4 regions of the Phytopseudomonas daroniae genome follow, and region 1 is predicted to be linked to each of the others. Evidence: predicted binding sites of a transcription regulator. Region 1 holds the regulator's gene; each other region holds the start of a gene.
What was found. Region 1 encodes FliA, which starts transcription of late flagellar genes. Its sites were predicted from a motif close to CTAAAGTTTNNNNNNNNNNNGCCGNTAA; they were not measured.

Region 2: DNK10_RS23945 (methyl-accepting chemotaxis protein) is a predicted target of FliA. The motif match lies at 2,165-2,192, and genes of this name have one in related genera.
Region 3: DNK10_RS19195 (methyl-accepting chemotaxis protein) is a predicted target of FliA. The motif match lies at 3,068-3,095, and genes of this name have one in related genera.
Region 4: motA (flagellar motor stator protein MotA) is a predicted target of FliA. The motif match lies at 1,275-1,302, and genes of this name have one in related genera.

What each region holds. Positions count from the first base shown of each region.
Region 1 is NZ_QJUJ01000005.1:200,173-204,500, forward strand. Features, by position in the region: gene DNK10_RS14330 (chemotaxis protein CheA) at 1-911, opposite strand, end outside; gene DNK10_RS14335 (protein phosphatase CheZ) at 923-1,711, opposite strand; gene DNK10_RS14340 (chemotaxis response regulator CheY) at 1,731-2,105, opposite strand; gene fliA (RNA polymerase sigma factor FliA) at 2,484-3,227, opposite strand; gene fleN (MinD/ParA family protein) at 3,224-4,054, opposite strand; gene flhF (flagellar biosynthesis GTPase FlhF) at 4,149-4,328, opposite strand, start outside.
Region 2 is NZ_QJUJ01000014.1:12,204-16,531, forward strand. Features, by position in the region: gene DNK10_RS23935 (HDOD domain-containing protein) at 1-795, shown strand, start outside; gene DNK10_RS23940 (FAD-dependent oxidoreductase) at 993-2,069, shown strand; gene DNK10_RS23945 (methyl-accepting chemotaxis protein) at 2,273-3,838, shown strand; gene DNK10_RS23950 (glutamine synthetase family protein) at 4,166-4,328, shown strand, end outside.
Region 3 is NZ_QJUJ01000009.1:16,555-20,882, reverse strand. Features, by position in the region: gene DNK10_RS19200 (metal-dependent hydrolase) at 1-877, shown strand, start outside; gene DNK10_RS19195 (methyl-accepting chemotaxis protein) at 1,033-2,988, opposite strand; gene DNK10_RS19190 (amino acid permease) at 3,271-4,328, opposite strand, start outside.
Region 4 is NZ_QJUJ01000001.1:989,422-993,749, reverse strand. Features, by position in the region: gene DNK10_RS04675 (HDOD domain-containing protein) at 1-1,236, opposite strand, end outside; gene motA (flagellar motor stator protein MotA) at 1,359-2,210, shown strand; gene motB (flagellar motor protein MotB) at 2,216-3,238, shown strand; gene rsgA (small ribosomal subunit biogenesis GTPase RsgA) at 3,293-4,324, opposite strand.

The DNA of each region.
Region 1 (4,328 bases):
TTGGCTTCGGGCTTCGGAGCAGGTGCAATGGGCGCAATGGCGGTCGGCTCGACGAACTTGCCTTTGCCGTGCAACTGATCGAGCAGAGCCTCGAACTCGTCGTCGGTGATTTCATCGCCCTGCGCCGCAGAACTGGCGGGTGCGGCAGGAGCAGCCGATACAGGCGCCTCAGCCGGCGTGCTGGCGAATTGTCCTTTACCGTGCAACTGATCGAGCAAGGCTTCGAATTCGTCGTCGGTTATATCGTCGCCGTTACCACCGCTCGCGGCACTGACCGGCGCAGGCACCTCGACAGCGGGCGTTGCGGAGGTCGCGAACTGTCCCTTGCCATGCAGTTGGTCAAGCAGCGATTCGAATTCATCATCGCTGATTTCGTCGTCCGAGCCGCTCGCCTGCGGTTGCGGCTCATCGCCCAGGGCATCGAGCAATTGTTCGAATTCGCTGTCCGTAATGTCCGTCGATGCCTCTGCGGCCGGCTCGACTGGTGCAACGACCGTGACCGGGGCAGGCGCTGCGGCAGGAGCGGGTTCGGCCAGGCGCGCCAGAGCTGCCAGCAGCTCGGGAGAGGCCGGTGTCGGCTTGGTGCGCTCGCGCACTTCGGTGAACATGCCATTGACGGCATCCAGTGCTTCGAGCACCACGTCCATCAATTCCGAGTCGACACGACGCGCACCCTTGCGCAGGATGTCGAACACGTTCTCGGCGATATGGCAGCACTCCACCAGCTCATTGAGCTGCAAGAAACCGGCCCCGCCTTTTACCGTGTGAAATCCCCGAAAAATCGCATTGAGCAGGTTCATATCGTCCGGGCGGCTTTCCAGCTCCACCAATTGCTCGGACAACTGCTCGAGAATCTCGCCGGCCTCTACCAGGAAATCCTGGAGGATTTCTTCATCGGCGCCGAAGCTCATATGACGTGCTCCTAAAATCCCAGGCTGGACAGCAAATCGTCGACGTCGTCCTGGGAGGATGCGACATCATCACGCTTATCGGCATGAATCTGCGGACCTTCACCGTGGGACGCATCTTTTTGTTTGTTCTGCTCGACACGCAACTCGTCGTGATTGTGTTCGATGCCGGCGAAGCGATCGACCTGGCTGGCCATCAACATGAGCTTCAGCAGGTTGCTCTCTACCTCGGTCACCAGTTGCGTGACACGCTTGATCACTTGCCCGGTCAGATCCTGATAGTCCTGCGCCAGTAAAATGTCGTTGAGATGCCCGGACAGCTTGCTGCTGTCGCGTTGGCTGCGCGCAAGAAACAGCTCGATGCGCTTGGCCAGCTCACGGAAAGCCTCAGCCCCCATTTCACGGCGCATGAAACGCCCCCAATCCTCGCTCAGGGCATCGGCTTCGCTGCTCAGGTCATTGACCAGTGGCGCGCTCTGCTCGACCAGATCCATGGTGCGATTGGCTGCGCGCTCGGTCATGGTCACGACGTAATTGAGCCGCTCGGTGGCGTCGGATATCTGCGAGACTTCCTGGGCGTGAGGCACCCGGGGATCGAGCTGAAAATTGACGATGGCGTTATGCAGCTCACGCGTGAGCTTGCCGACTTCGTGGTAAAGACCCCGGTCGCGCGCCTTGTTCAGTTCATTGATCAGCTGTATCGCTTCACCAAAGTTGCCTTGTTCAAGGCTGTTTACCAGTTGGCGGGCATTGCTTTTCAGGGTCGACTCGAGGCCGGCCTCTTGAGAATCATCGTGTTCCATAACAACCTCGCGGCAGACATCAGCCGTTGACCCGCTCGAATATTTTCTCAATCTTTTCTTTGAGCACCTGAGCGGTGAATGGCTTGACCACATAGCCGTTCACACCGGCTTGGGCGGCCTCGATGATCTGATCGCGCTTGGCCTCTGCCGTAACCATCAGCACCGGCATCTGCTTCAAGCGCTCATCCGCACGCACTGCACGCAGCAAGTCGATACCGCTCATGCCCGGCATGTTCCAGTCGGTCACCAGAAAGTCGAAGCTACCGCTTTGCAGCATCGGCAATGCGGTGGTGCCGTCGTCGGCTTCCGCCGTGTTGGTGAACCCCAGATCACGCAAGAGGTTCTTGATGATCCGTCGCATCGTCGAGAAATCATCGACGATGAGGATTTTCATGTTCTTGTCCAAGTCGACCTCCGTACAGTCCTAAAACGCCTTCAGCATTCCGAAGCGCTTATAAATCGTGAAACCGGCCTGGCGGAACGCCACAAAACCATTGCGCCCTGCTTTGCTGCGTTCACTGTGTTTTCCAGCGCCCTGCCAATTCTCAAAAATATGCGCAAGGCCTGCTGCGTGTCGGCCCTGCTGCGTTGAAAACACCCTGGGTTGCCAGCCCAGTCGACAAGCCGCTTGCGGCTAACGCACGTCAGTGCGGGCCAGAAGCGAGTAGTGCTCATTTTTACCAACAGTAAGTCGCCCGCGACTCCGACCGCTTCCCCACCTGCTTTCGCGGGGGCGCCTAACCCTTGCTGAGCTCTACCCTTGAAAAAACTCTTATGCGCGCCAATCCACTAACCGCGCGCGTAAACGCGCGGCACACTGACTGTGCAATTGGCTGACTCGCGACTCACTAACTCCCAGTACCTCGCCGATTTCCTTGAGGTTCAATTCCTCATCGTAATACAGCGACAACACCAACCGCTCACGCTCCGGCAGATTGCTGATGGCATCGACCAGAGCCGCCTGGAAACGATCATCTTCCAGTTCATGCGAAGGCCCGTGGTGCAGGGAACTCGTGTCTTCCTGCAGCCCACCACTCTCGCCTTCCTGCAACAGGTCGTCGAAACTGAATAAGCGGCTGCCCAAAGTGTCGCCAAGAATGCCGTAGTAATCCCCGAGACTCAATTGGAGTTCGGCAGCAACCTCCTGATCTTTAGCGTCTCTTCCGGTTCTCGCTTCGATTTTTCGAATTGCGTCGCTGACCATCCGGCTGTTGCGGTGTACCGAACGTGGTGCCCAATCGCCCTTGCGCACCTCATCGAGCATGGAGCCACGAATGCGAATCCCGGCAAAGGTCTCGAAACTGGCGCCCTTGCCAGCGTCATAGTTGCGGGATGCCTCGAGCAGGCCAATCATTCCGGCCTGGATCAGATCATCCACCTGCACGTTGGCGGGCAGACGCGCCAGCAGGTGATAGGCAATGCGCTTGACCAACGGCGCGTAACGCTCAATCAATTGATGCTGTGAATCCCGTGCCTGTGTCTTGCTATACATGCGGAGTCCAGAGGCTGTCGTCATACAGCCGTGTCTGCAGTCGGTTGTTGCACCAAGCGCTCGACGAAGAACTCCAGATGGCCTCGCGGATTGGCCGGCAACGGCCATGCGTCAACCTTCTGGGCAATCGCCTTGAACGCCAGCGCGCACTTCGAACGAGGGAACGCCTCATACACCGCACGCTGTTTCTGTACGGCTTTGCGTACCGACTCGTCGTAAGGCACCGCACCCACATACTGCAGCGCGACATCCAGGAAACGGTCGGTGACCTTGGTCAGCTTAGCAAACAGGTTGCGGCCCTCCTGCGGGCTGTGCGCCATATTGGCGAGCACCCGGAAACGATTCATGCCGTGGTCACGATTGAGCAGCTTGATCAGCGCGTAGGCATCGGTGATCGAGGTCGGCTCGTCGCACACCACCACCAGTACTTCCTGGGCGGCGCGCACGAAGCTCACCACCGAGTCGCCGATACCGGCGGCGGTGTCCACGATCAGTACGTCGAGGTTGTCGCTGATATCGCTGAATGCCTGGATGAGGCCAGCGTGCTGCATGGGCGTGAGCTGCACCATGCTCTGGGTGCCGGAGGCCGCAGGCACGATACGAATGCCGCCAGGCCCCTGCAGGATGACATCGCGCAGTTCGCACTCACCCTCGATCACGTCAGCCAGGGTGCGCTTGGCCGTCAGACCGAGCAGCACGTCGACGTTGGCCAGCCCCAGATCGGCATCCATGAGCATGACGCGCCGACCGAGATCCGCCAGCGCCAACGACAAATTCACCGACACATTGGTCTTGCCAACGCCGCCTTTGCCGCCGGTCACCGCGATCACCTGTACGGGATGCATACCCATGTTATCTACACACCTTATCTATCTTCGCTTTAAGCCATAGGGCCATTGTGCGCTGCCGGGACGACCGCAACCAGCGCTTCGCCACACAGCATGATCATCCCGCGCGTCGTGCCGGATCCTGATACAAGCCTGCAAACATATCGGCCATCGTATCCTCACTGGGCTCATCCGGAGCCTGCAGACCGACGGCACGGCTGACCAGTTGATGACTACGCGGCACCTGTACATCGTCCGGAATCCGCGGGCCATCTGCCAGATAGGCTACTGGTAGACG
Region 2 (4,328 bases), on a different contig from region 1:
CTGCTGGTGGACAGGCTCGAGGACTATCTGGATACCTTGCGCGAAAAAGGGCAGGGCGCGCCGCTGCTGGCCTCGGTACGCGACTCGGTCAGCCAGTGCCTGAACAGCAGTGAACCGAGCCTGGGTGAGCTGGAACAGGTGTTCGCCCGCGACCCGCAAATCACCGCTTGCCTGATCGCAGCGGCGAACAGTGCCGCCCGCCACAATGGTTCACCCTGTCAGACCCTGGCCCAGGCCCTGCCACGCCTGGGTGTGGCACGCACCCTGAACCTGGTGCTGGGGTTGTCCGTGCAGCGCAATGCACGGCTCAGCGACCCGCGTCTGGCCGAGCAGGGCGTGCGCACCTGGGCCGCAGCCCAGCGCAGCGCCGAGGTCGCCCACTGGCTGGCCTGCGAGCTGTCGCTGGATGCCGAGCTCTGCTACACCGCAGGGTTGTTGCACAACATCGGCGAGCTGGCGCTGTTGCGCTGCATGCAGGATTGGCAGGACGCCGGGGGCAGCCTGAGTGATGAGGACATCGAGCAGAGCATCCGCCTGCGTGCCGCCAGTTTCGGCTCTGCATTGCGCATCCGCTGGCTCCTGCCCTTCGGTTTGCGCGAGTTGGTAGCGGCCTATTACAGCCTCAACCGTGGCGTGTTCTCCCGTGAGGCGCTGGTGCTCAACCTCGTCGGTCAGGTCGTCGCCCTCGATGCGTCGCAGAGCCCCAGTGCTCTACATGACGCCCGTTGCGTGCGCTTGCTGCGTCTCGACCCGGGCGTGTTCGAGCGATTACCTGCTGGGACTCCAGCAGCCTGAGCTCGACAGAAATCACGCCGTAAAAATGTGTCGAAAGCCTGTCCCAAGCGTCTCTTCTCTTGCTCGAAGCGGCTCGCTGCCGCCATGCTCCGGGTGCGGCGGATCATTCCGTGTGCATTTCGGTCAAAGCTCGTTCTGCGTTCCCGTGGGTGGCCCCGCGCCGCTCTGCCCAGGCTCTCACAAGGATATCGGTGTAGATGACTGACTACGATCTGTTGCTGGTAGGCGCAGGCCCGGCCCATCTCGGGGTTCTGCGGCGCTGGGCGCTGATCGAGCGGCCGGCGGGTCGGATCGGTCTTGTGGCCAGTGCCGAGCACACTTGGTACGCCGGCATGCTGCCGGGCCTGGTAGCCGGTCGCTACGGTGCCGAGGATTGTCAGATCGGCCTGGTCACGTTGTGCCAGGCCGCACAGGTCGAACTGATCGTCGCGCCAATTACGTCGCTGGACGCCGCCACACGCCAACTGAGCCTGGCCGATGGCCGTGTGCTGCACGGCAACTGGCTGTCGCTGAACGCCGGCGACCGGGTCGCCTGCCCGCCCCGTGAAGGCGACGCGATGGACGTGCTGGCCGTCAAACCGGTAGACAGCTTCATTGCCGGTTGGCGGGTCTGGAAAAATGATCCGCAGCCCCTGGCCATTCTCGGCGGCGGCGTGGCGGGGGTGGAAATGGCCCTGGCCCTGGCCGACCAGGTGCCGCAGTTGGCGCTGTTCTGTGGTGAGCCGCTGCTGGCCGGTCACTGTGCCGGTTTGCGGATGCGTGCCTGGGGCCATCTGCGTATGCGCCGCGTGCAGGTGCGCGAGCATTGCCCGATCAGCCGTATCGACGGCGATTGCCTGATCAGCGGCGAAGCTGCGGTGTGGCGCGGTGGCCGGCTGCTGCTGGCCAGCGGCGCCCAGGCCTTTCCCTGGATCGCCGGCAGTGGCCTGAGCTGCGATGCCGACGGTTTCGTGCACACCGCCCCGACGCTGCAGAGCCATTCCCATCCGCAGGTCTTCGCCGTGGGCGATTGCGCCAACCTGCCTGGCGTTCGCAAGAGCGGGCTGTACTCGATGCGCCAGGTACCGGTGCTTGCAGCCAACCTGACAGCCGCACTGCGCGGCGGGTCGCTGCGAGATTACAAGGCGAGCGGCCAGCGCCCGTTGCTGCTGGCCAGTGGTGATGGCGGTGCGTTGTTCGGCTGGCGCCAATGGAGTGCGGGCGGGCAATTCTACGGGCGCTGCAAGGATTACTTCGACCGGGCGTTCGTCAAGCGCCATAGCCTCAAGCGCTGACCCACGTTCCTTTGCCGCGATCGCCCTATGCTACCAAAGTGCCATATCTCGGCGCATGATGGGGTGGTCAACTCGTCCGAGCGGCTGCCGTGCCTCTACAGATCCGTCCTGCGCTGCCGATGAACTGAACAGGGCATTCGGCTATTCGCCGGCACGCTTGCCGCGACCGACATCCCGGCACAATAAAAACAAAGAGGTTCGCCATGGGTTCTGGATTTACTCGTGACCGGCTGGCATTGGCTCTGCACGTGCTCGGCCTACTGGCATTGCTGGTGGTCTGGCAGCAGGTACAGATGCCTGCCTATATCGGTGCTATCGCGCTGCTACTGCTGGCGCTATGGCCCTGGTTGGGGGCTTGGCGACGGTCGGTGCCAGCAGCCGCTGACCCTGCGCCGGCGGCCTCGCTGGATGAGCTGAGCCAGAGCCTGTCGAAACACACCTGTCATAACGCCCTGTCAGCGGCCCAGGTGGCCTTCACCGTGCAGCAACTGGCCGGCAAGTTGCAGTCGCAGCTGGCGGCGGTGGAGCAGATCGGCGAAGGTGCCCACGCCGTGACCCGTACCGAACAGAGCAATGCCGAGCGCGCCGGCCAGACCCTGGGCGCCGCGCAGACCGTGCGCGCCAGCAGTGCCACTGGCCAGGCCGAGTTGCAGCAGGCGATCAGCCGCATGCAGCAGCTCAGCGCGCAGGCGGCCGCCAGCCGCGAGTTGATCGATGGCCTTGGCGCGCGTACCGAGCAGATCGAACAGGTCACCCAGGTGATCCAGTCCATCGCCAGCCAGACCAACCTGCTGGCGCTCAATGCCGCCATCGAAGCCGCCCGCGCCGGTGAGCAGGGCCGTGGTTTTGCGGTGGTCGCCGACGAGGTGCGCAGCCTGGCCGGTCGTACCGCCAGCGCCACCGGGGAGGTGGGACAGATGGTCGCCGATATTCGCCAGCAGAGCACGGCGGTGGTCAACCATATCCAGCGTCAGGCCGAGGAGCTGGAAGCGGCCGCCCGGCAGATCGAATTCACCGGCGAGCAACTGCGCGGCATCGCCGACCTGGCGGCTGACGTCGATACCCAGGTGGCGCAGATCAGCGCCGGTACGGCCAGCAACCACGAACACCTGGCCGAGCTGCTGGTGGCGGTCGAGCAACTGCGCGGTGACGTGCGCAGCAGCGAAGACCAGACCCGGCAACTGGGCAAGGCTGCCGAGCAACTGGTCGGCCAGGCGGAAAGCGTCAGCGAGCAGTTGGCCAGCGTCGGGCTGGACAGTTATCACCAGCGCATCTATGACCTCGCTCTGGAAGGCGCCGCGGCGATTGGACGGCAGTTCGAGGCGGATATCCAGGCCGGGCGCATCAGCCTGGCGGATCTGTTCGACCGTCAGTACCAGCCGATCCCCAATTGCTTCCCGGCCAAGTTCCGCACGCGCTTCGACAGCCATGCCGATCAGGTGCTGCCAGCCATCCAGGAACCCCTGCTCAAACGCCACGAAGGCCTGGTTTTCGCCATCGCCACCACACCGGAAGGTTACGTGCCGACCCACAACGAGGCGTTCAACCATCCGCCCACCGGCGACCGCACGGTGGATACCGTGAAGAGCCGCAGCAAGCGCATGTTCAACGACCGCACCGGCATCCGCTGCGGCAGCCACCAGCAGCGTCTGTTGTTGCAGACCTACATGCGCGATACCGGCGAACTGATGCACGATCTGTCGGTGCCGATCCATGTGCAGGGCAAGCACTGGGGTGGCTTACGGCTGGGCTACAAACCGGAGCCGTGACAGTCCATTGTTTAGCGGCTGGCTATCTGAAGGTGCGGTAATAACGATTTAACCTGACTGTCGGCACGTGCGAGCCTCGCGGGCATGCCTATCCCGGTCTGCACTTCTGCCCCTCTCATCGCTCTGCCAGCCTTGTGCTCGCAGGGGCGGGCACCCGAGCCCACGGGGCTGCCGCAGACCCTCGCCTTCTGGGCACTCTGGCATTGCCGCCACGCCCGCCCGCCGGATGTTCTTCTCGCCTCCTGACACCCATGGCTGTTCACTCCCAGCCGACAAGTCGATCCGGGTCACCCGTGACGGTCGCCCGTGGCCATATGAGAAGCCATCATGCAATTCGCGCCTCTGCAGGACGCCGAGGATTTCCTCGCGCAGAACCCCGATATCGAGCTGTTCGAACTGTTCATCATCGACGCCAACGGTGTGCCGCGCGGCAAGCTGTTGCACCGTGACGAGCTGCTCGCCGTGTACCGCAGCGGGCGACCGCTGCCGA
Region 3 (4,328 bases), on a different contig from region 1:
GGCGCGACGGCTGTTTCTGGCGATCTGGCTGGTGTTGATCACCCATCCGCTGCTCGATGCCTTTACCAGTTACGGCACGCAACTACTCTGGCCTTTCGCCCCCACGCCAGCGGCCTGGTCGAGCATCTTCATCATCGATCCGATCTACAGCCTGCCGCTGCTTGGCGCGGTGATCTATGGCCTGATCAGTGGATTGCGTGACAAGGCCAACCCAGCCATCAACTGGGCCCTGGCCTTCTCTACCGTCTACCTGGCCTCGACCCTGGGCGGCAAATACATGGCCGAGCATCGGGTGGAAAAGGAACTCGCGCGCCAGGGTATCGAGGCGGAGGCCATTTTCAGCTCGCCAACGCCTTTCAATACGCTGCTGTGGCGGGTCATCGTGATCGAAGGCGAGGATTATCACGAAGCGCTGGTCGGCTGGTTCGACGGCACGCCGCCAGTGCTGGAACGAATACCGCGCGGCGCGGCGCTGGGCGAGGCGCTGAGCGACTCGCTTCCCCATCAGCGACTGAAGTGGTTCACCAATGACGTGCTGCGCTACGACCGGATCGGCGACCATCTGGTGGTGACCGACATTCGCCTGGGCATGACGGGTTTCCACCCGTTCCGCTTCGACTTCGCCCATTGGCAGGGTGATCTCTGGCAGGTGCAGCCCTATATCGAGCGCTGGCCAACGGAGCGTGGTGACATGCAACGCCTGGCTTTGCTCTGGCAGCGCATCTGGCAACCTTCCACACCAGTACCGCTGGCGCTCTGGGCCAGCGAGCTGAGTCACTACCCGCAAGGCGACAGCTCACCACCCGATACCGACCTCGCACCCGGCCGCAAAGCCGCCAGCTCAGCGAAGAAGGACGCCGCCGACCCGGCGCTGTAAAGCGATAGCCGGGCTATGTGGGGCTGGTGTTCATCCACCAGAGCGGTGGGTCTGTGACATCGATGGTGGAACGGTGAAGCGGGTTCCACCCTACGAAAAGCAGACCGTGGTTGAGCGGAGCGAAACCCGGGAAACGCTCCCGGGTATCGTTGGCTTCAGGTTCGGAACTGGCGCACCAGACCTTGCAGCTCGACGCCAAGGCGCGCCAGTTCGGCGCTCGAGGCCGCGGTCTGCTGGCTGGCACTGGCGCTCTGCTCGCCGATATCGCGTACCCGGGTAATGCTCTCGCTGATGGTTTCCGCAACGGCGCTCTGCTCTTCCGCTGCCGCAGCGATCTGCTGGTTCATCTGCTCGATGGTGCTCACCGCCTGAGTGATGCGGCCAAGGGCATCGCCTGCCTCGCCCGCCAGGCTCACGGTACGCTGAGTCAACGTGCGGCTACCTTCCATCTGGGTGGCAGCACCATTGGCCAGGCGCTGCAGATTGGCGATCAGATTTTCGATTTCCTGGGTCGAATCATGGGTGCGACGCGCCAGTGCTCGCACTTCGTCTGCCACGACAGCGAACCCACGGCCCTGATCGCCCGCACGGGCGGCTTCGATGGCGGCATTGAGCGCCAACAGGTTGGTCTGCTCGGCGACCGCACGGATCACTTCCAGCACGCTGCCGATACGCCCACTTTCCTGGTTCAGCTCCTGCATGACTTCGGACGACTGCTCGACTTCCTGGGCCAGCTTGCCGATCTGACTGATGGCCTGCTGCACCACCTGATTGCCCTGCTGGGCTTCACGGTCGGCATCGGCGGCGGCCAGCGAGGCCTGCTCGGCGTTCTGCGCCACTTCCTGCACGGTGGCCGCCATCTGGTGCATGGCGGTGGCGGTCTGTTCGGTTTCCAGCTTCTGGGTCTGCACGCCGGCACTGGTCTGGGCGGTGATCGCCGAGAGCTGCTCAGCCGCCGCGGCGATTTGCCCGACACCGCCGCCAATGCGGCCGACCAGATCGCGCAGGCTGCGGGTCATGCCCTGCATGGCTTCGAGCAGTTGGCCGAGTTCGTCGTGACGATCCTGAGGCAGATCCTGGCTCAAGTCGCCCTCGGCGATGCGGCGGGCGAAGGCCACGGTCTGACGTAGCGGCGCGACGATGGAGCGACTGATGCTCAGCGCTGCGAACAAGCCGATCAGCACCGCCGCGACACCCATGCTGGCAAACACCAATATGGCGTTACGGCTGCCATCGGTCATGCTCTGCTCTTCGATATTCTTGGCCTGCTCGGCCAGCACCAGCACCTGATCGGCCTGCTGCAACATGGCCGCATCGCCGGCCTTGCTCTGCTCATATACCTGCTGATAGTTGGTAAAGGCCTGCTGATAATTACCGAGCGCCTCCAACGCGGCTTCGATGGCACGCTTCTGGTCATCGTTGAGCCATACCATCAGCCCGTTGGCCGATGATTGCAGGTCATAGCTGACGAAGTTCCAGTCTTCCAGCGCAGCCGGCGAGCCGTCGATGATGAACTGACTTTCGTGGCCACGCAGTTCGAGCATGCGCTTGCTGAGGTTGGAGGCGGTTTCCGCCAGGGTCAGCGGGTCGCTGCCGCGTAACTGGTCGCCGGCCAGGCGCAATTCACGCACGGCGTCGTACATGCCCAGCTCGATCATCTCGAACTGGCTGCGCGCCTCCTCGGCCGCCTCGGCCATCTGGGTGCGAGCTTCGGCGGCGCGTACCTGCAGTTGCACACTGGCATCGAACTGCTGCAGATAATCGGCAGTGGCAGTGTCCATGCCTTGCAGGCGCTCGCGCTCGGCGGGTGTGGCACTGGCGATCAGCTCGGCCAGCCCGGCCCGTACCTTGGCGAGTTGCTCACGCATGCGCTGCGCGTCGGCCTCGCTGTGGCTCAAGGCGTAATCACGTTCCATGCGCCGCGCACCGAGTATCTGCGCATCTATGGTCGACAGCCCCAGGGACTGGGCGTGCCCCTGCATCACCGCCTGCACGGCGACGAAGCCGCTACCGGTCACGGCAACGGTCAACAAGAGCACCAGGCCAAACCCCATCAGAAGTTTCTTGCCCACGGAAAGGTCGACGAACAGTCGAGTGGCAGAATGCAACATCCTAAGCGGCTCCATTTGTTTTTATAGACTGCAGTGCACGAGCGCCTCTACAGCGGCGCTATTCATGGCTCTCGAAAGGTCATCGGCCACGTGGCGCAAAGCCTTAGCGAAAAAGGCCCGGTGAGCGGCGATATTGAGTGGCCACTATACCTTCACGCGTCCGGCGAGGATTGTCGCAAGGCAACAAAAGGTCGCAGCGTGGCGACCAATGGTCAGCAGATTGGCGCAAATGGCACCCGCAGTGCCTGGCACTGCGGGTGCTCGAAACGGCGGCTCCGGCGGTTACCGCCCCAGTCTGCGCTGGCGCAGTTGATAGCAGCCCCAGATGAACAGCAGCCAGAACGGGATGGCGAAGACCGACATGCGAATGCCTGGAATGAACAGCATCACGCCGAGGATGAACAGCACGAAGGCCAGGCACAGGTAGTTGGCGAAGGGGAACCAGAACGCCTTGAACGAAGGCTCCACGCCCTTGGCCTGCATGGCCTTGCGGAACTTGATGTGGGCCAGGCTGATCATCGCCCAGTTGATCACCAGGGCAGCGACCACCAGGGACATCAGCAACTCCAGCGCGCTCTTCGGCACCAGGTAATTGACCACCACGCAGAGCAGCGTGAACGTCGCCGAGAAGAAGATCGCCAGCACCGGCACGCCACGCTTGTCGACCTTGAGCAGCGACCTGGGCGCATTACCCTGCTCCGCCAAGCCGTAAAGCATGCGGCTGTTGCAGTATACGCCGCTGTTGTAGACCGACAGCGCCGCGGTGAGCACCACGAAGTTGAGGATGTGCGCGGCGGTGTCGCTGCCGATCAACGAGAAGATCTGTACGAAGGGGCTGCTGCCGTAGGAGTCGCCACCCGCGGTCAGGGTTGCCACCAGGTCGTCCCAGGGGTGCAGCGACAGCAGCACGGTCAGCGCGCCGATGTAGAAGATCAGGATGCGGTAGACCACCTGGTTGATCGCCTTGGGGATCACCGTCTTCGGCTGATCGGCCTCGGCCGCTGTAATGCCCACCAGCTCCAGGCCGCCGAAGGAGAACATGATGATGGCCATCATCATCACCAGCCCCGATACGCCGTTGGGGAAGAACCCACCGTGGCTCCACAGGTTGCTCACCGAAGCCTGTTCACCGCCTGCACCGCTGAACAACAGGTAGCAGCCGAGCAGGATCATGCCCATGATCGCCACCACCTTGATGATCGAGAACCAGAACTCGGCCTCGCCGAACACCCGCACGTTGGTCAGGTTGATCGCGTTGATGACCACGAAGAACACCGCCGCGGTAGTCCAGGAGGGAACCTCCGGCCACCAGTACTGCACGTACTTGCCCACCGCCGTGA
Region 4 (4,328 bases), on a different contig from region 1:
TACCTGGCTTTGCGCCGGGTCGAGAGTCAGGCCGTTGGTGCCAGCATCGACCCCGGCATGCTGCTGTACTTGAAGGCGGCCGTGGTTGCGGTCGGCCAGCAGCATGACCAGGCGCGACAGGCCGGTCGCCTGCAGCGCCTGGCGGGCGCAACGGGTGAGCTGTTGCACGTTGGTGAACGTCGTTGGCTGGGCAAGCAGCTGGGTGCACAGTTGGCGCCAGTCGGTGGCTTGCGGTGCCGGTTCGGGCGTCTGCAAGTGCCGCGTATCCCAGGGCCACAGCAGCGCCTCGGCGGGGTGCCAGAGGCCGGTGGTGTCCAGTTGCCGCGCACTTTGCGCGGCATTCTGGTGAATGTGCTGGTGCAGCTCCGGCAATGGCATCTGCAGGTACAGGCTGTTGAGTCGTTGCCAACGTCGGGTGTGGCTACCGCTCCAGGCGTTGTGCGCCGAGACCGCCAGTCCATTGGCCAGCAGAATGCTGTTGGCCGGCTGGGTAAGCCAGCGCTGCAGCGTCGGGTCGGCGTCCAGTTCCTGCTGCTGGCGCAGCGGATCATCGTGTCGGCGTGCCAGGCGCAGTGCCTTGGCCAGCAGGCGCCGGTCGTTGAGCAGCAACTGATAGCCCTTGATGATCCAGACAGGCAGGCGCCAGTGCTTGGCCAGCGCCAGGCACAATTCGAACAGGGAAATACCCAGCAGGTCGTGCTCGACCCGTGCAGGCGACTCGCCCTTGATCAGTACCCGTTGCTCCCATGCCTCGAACAGTTGCGGATGAGCCGCCAGCAATGCCCATACCGGGGAGAGGAACAGCAGGCTGCCCCAGTGGATTTCCTGCCATAGACGAGCGAGGCGTGCAGCGAACAGACCATTGGCCTGCTGTGCGGCGTGCTGGCTGATCAGCTGGATCTGCCGCAGTGGCTGGGGAATATCGGCAACGGCCCTGGCCGGTATGCGTACCAGCAGTTCTTCGGCCCGTTTGAGGCCCAGGCGATTGAGTGCGGTTTCCAGGCTTTCCGCCGCTTCACCGAGGCTGCTGTCTTTACGATTGGCTTCGCGCAGTACGCTTAGCACCAGCGCCGGGCTGTCCTGCATCAGCTCGGCGATCTCGCGCAACGAACGACGGCTATCGCCCAGCGCCTGGCGTACCTGCTGGTGATATTGGGTCGGGATGGGCAGCACCTGACCATCCAGCTGCTTGAGCCAGGCATCGAGTGTGCGCGGTAACGGTGTGCTTGCGACCATGGGGATATGCGAAAATGGCTTTTTTTAGACTTAACTGACTATAGTCTCGCGCATCTCTTCCGATAAGTAGAAGGGGTGTTTCGCACGTCTTCCCTTTCTTTTCACTTTCGTAAGTTTTTTCTATGGCCAAAATCATCGGCATCCTCGTTGTCATCGCCAGTGTGTTCGGCGGTTTCGTTCTATCTGGCGGTCAGCTAATGGCGCTGGCGCATCCTTTCGAGGTGCTGATCATCGGCGGTGCCGCGCTGGGCGCGTTCCTGCAGGCCAACCCTGGCAGCATGTTCATGACCGTCCTCAAGAAATCTCTGAAGATGTTCAAGTCGCGCTACACCCATGACTATTATCTGGAGGTGCTGCGTCTGCTCTACGAGATTCTCAACAAGGCGCGACGCGAGGGGATGATGGCCATCGAGGCCGACCTCGAGGAGCCCGCCGCCAGTCCGATCTTCAGCAAGTACCCGGCGGTACTGGGTGATGAGCGCATGGTCGCCTTCATCTGCGATTACCTGCGCATCATGTCCTCGGGCAACATGGCACCGCACGAACTGGAAGGCCTGTTCGACATGGAGCTGACCAGCCTCAAGGACGAGCTCGAGCACCCGTCCCATGCCATCTCGAAGGTTGCCGACGCTCTGCCGGCCATGGGTATCGTCGCAGCGGTATTGGGTATCGTGCTCACCATGTCGATCCTCGCCGAGGCGGACAACGCGCAGATCGGCGAGAAAGTGGGTACCGCGCTGGTCGGTACATTCCTCGGCATTCTTGGCGCCTACGGTTTCTTCGGCCCGCTGGCCGCGGCGCTGGAGCACGATGCCAAGGAAGAACTGAACGTCTACGAGGCCATCAAGGCCGGCCTGGTGGCTTCGGCCTCCGGTATGCCGCCGTCGCTGGCGGTGGAGTTCTCGCGCAAGACTCTTTACCCGGCGCACCGCCCGAGCTTTAGCGAGCTTGAACAGGCCATGCGCGGGAACTAGGCACCATGGAAAACAACCAGCCAATCATCGTCAAGCGAGTCAAGAAGGTCGTTGGCGGCCACCACGGTGGTGCCTGGAAGATTGCCTTCGCCGACTTCGCCACGGCGATGATGGCCTTCTTCATGGTGATGTGGCTGATGTCGTCGGCTACGCCTGAGCAGAAGAAGCTGATCTCCGGTTACTTCAAGGATCCCGTCGGCTTTTCCGAAAGTGCCAGCCCCTATGTGATTGACCTCGGCGGTTCACCCACGCCTTCGCCGGATCGCACCTTAAACGATCAGCCGCAGGTATCGCCGGGGGAGCAGGCTGATGTCGATCCCAAGGATCCGGCCGAGCTGGATGCCGAGAAAGCCGAGGCCATGGCCGAAGAATTGGAGCGCGAACGCCTCGAACTGTTGCTGCAGGAACTGCAGAACAAGGTCGAGCAGGATCCGCAATTGCAGCGTTTCAAGGATCAGATTCTTTTCGAAATCACCCAGGATGGTCTGCGCATCCAGATCGTCGACGCTGAGAACCGGCCGATGTTTGCCTTGGGTAGCGCCCGGTTGCAGCCGTATTTCGAGGACATCCTGTTTGCGCTGACCGACACCATCAAGGCGGTGCCGAACAAGATCAGCATCAGCGGCCACACCGATGCCAAGCCCTTTGCCGGTGCCGGTGGTTTTGGCAACTGGGAGTTGTCGGCCAACCGCGCCAACGCCGCGCGCCGTGTGTTGATCGCCGCCGGCTATGACGATGCGCAGGTCGCGCGGGTGGTCGGCTACGCGTCCTCGGCACTCTTCGACCGTGACGACCCCTTCAATCCGGTAAACCGGCGCATCGATATCGTGGTGCTGACCAAGAAGGCCCAGCGCACCATCGAAGGCGAGCAGGGCGGTGGCGAGGTAGCGCCCGAGCAGGCGCCGGACGCTCCTGCTGGCGGCACCGGCGGCGCGTCGGTTGTCGAGCCGTTATCCAATGAGCAGGTGCGTGAGCGGTTGAATATCTTCGATGACGGCGCGTTGCAAATGGATCAGCCGGAGGAGTGATCAGGCGCGTAGTTGGCGTCCTTTCATGCTCCTGAAGGTGATCCCGTTGGTTGCTCAGTACTCCGACTCCGGCAGGCTGGCCAGAATATGCCGGTAGCTGTTCATCCGCTGCGGTTGAATGCGCCCATCCTCCAGCGCCTTGAGCAGCGCGCAGCCTGGCTCGCGGTCATGCTTGCAGTCACGGAAACGGCAATGCCCGAGCAACTCGGCGAATTCTATGAAGCCCGCCTCCACGTCGTCACGGCTGACATGCACCAGGCCGAATTCACGGATACCCGGTGAGTCGATCAGCTGGCCGCCGCCGGGGAAATGGAACAGCCGCGCCGTGGTGGTGGTGTGCGTGCCCTTGCCGGTCAGTTCGGACAACGGGCCAACCCGGGTGTCGACGCCCGGTAGCAGGCTGTTGACCAGCGAGGATTTGCCCACGCCGGACTGGCCGACGAATACGCTGATATTGCCGTCGAGTTGCTGCTTGAGCTGTTCCATGCCATCGCCCTCCAGGGCGGACACTTCTAGCAGCGGGTAGCCCAACTGGCGATACACGCCGAGCAGGGCATTCAGCGCTGTTTCGTTCTGCGCATCGATCAGGTCGGCCTTGTTGAGCAGCAGCAGCGGACGGATACCGGCATGTTCGGCAGCGACCAGGTAGCGGTCGATCAGGTTGGCGTGAGGTTCGGGCAGTGGCGCAAAGACGATGACGATCAGGTCGACGTTGGCGGCCACCGGCTTCAGTTGGCCACGGGTGTCCGGTCGGCACAGTTCGGTATCACGTGGCAGTTGCGCGACGATCACGCCAATGCCCTGATTGCCAGGGCGCCACACTACGCGGTCACCGGTGACCAGTGTCGGCAGGTTGGCGCGCAGATGGCAGCGAAATACCTGTCCCGACAGCTCGCCGTCCGTGGCCTCGACTTCCACCTGTACGCCGAAGTGAGCGATCACCAGGCCGGTCTGTTCCGGGCCCAGGTCGCCGCCTTCCAGGGTCTCCACCACGCGCGATTCGCGTTTGGCCGCACGTGCGGCGCGTTCACCCTGGATCTTTTCGATGCGCCAGTTTTGCCGGCGGTTGAGTTGGCGTTTGGCCATGGGG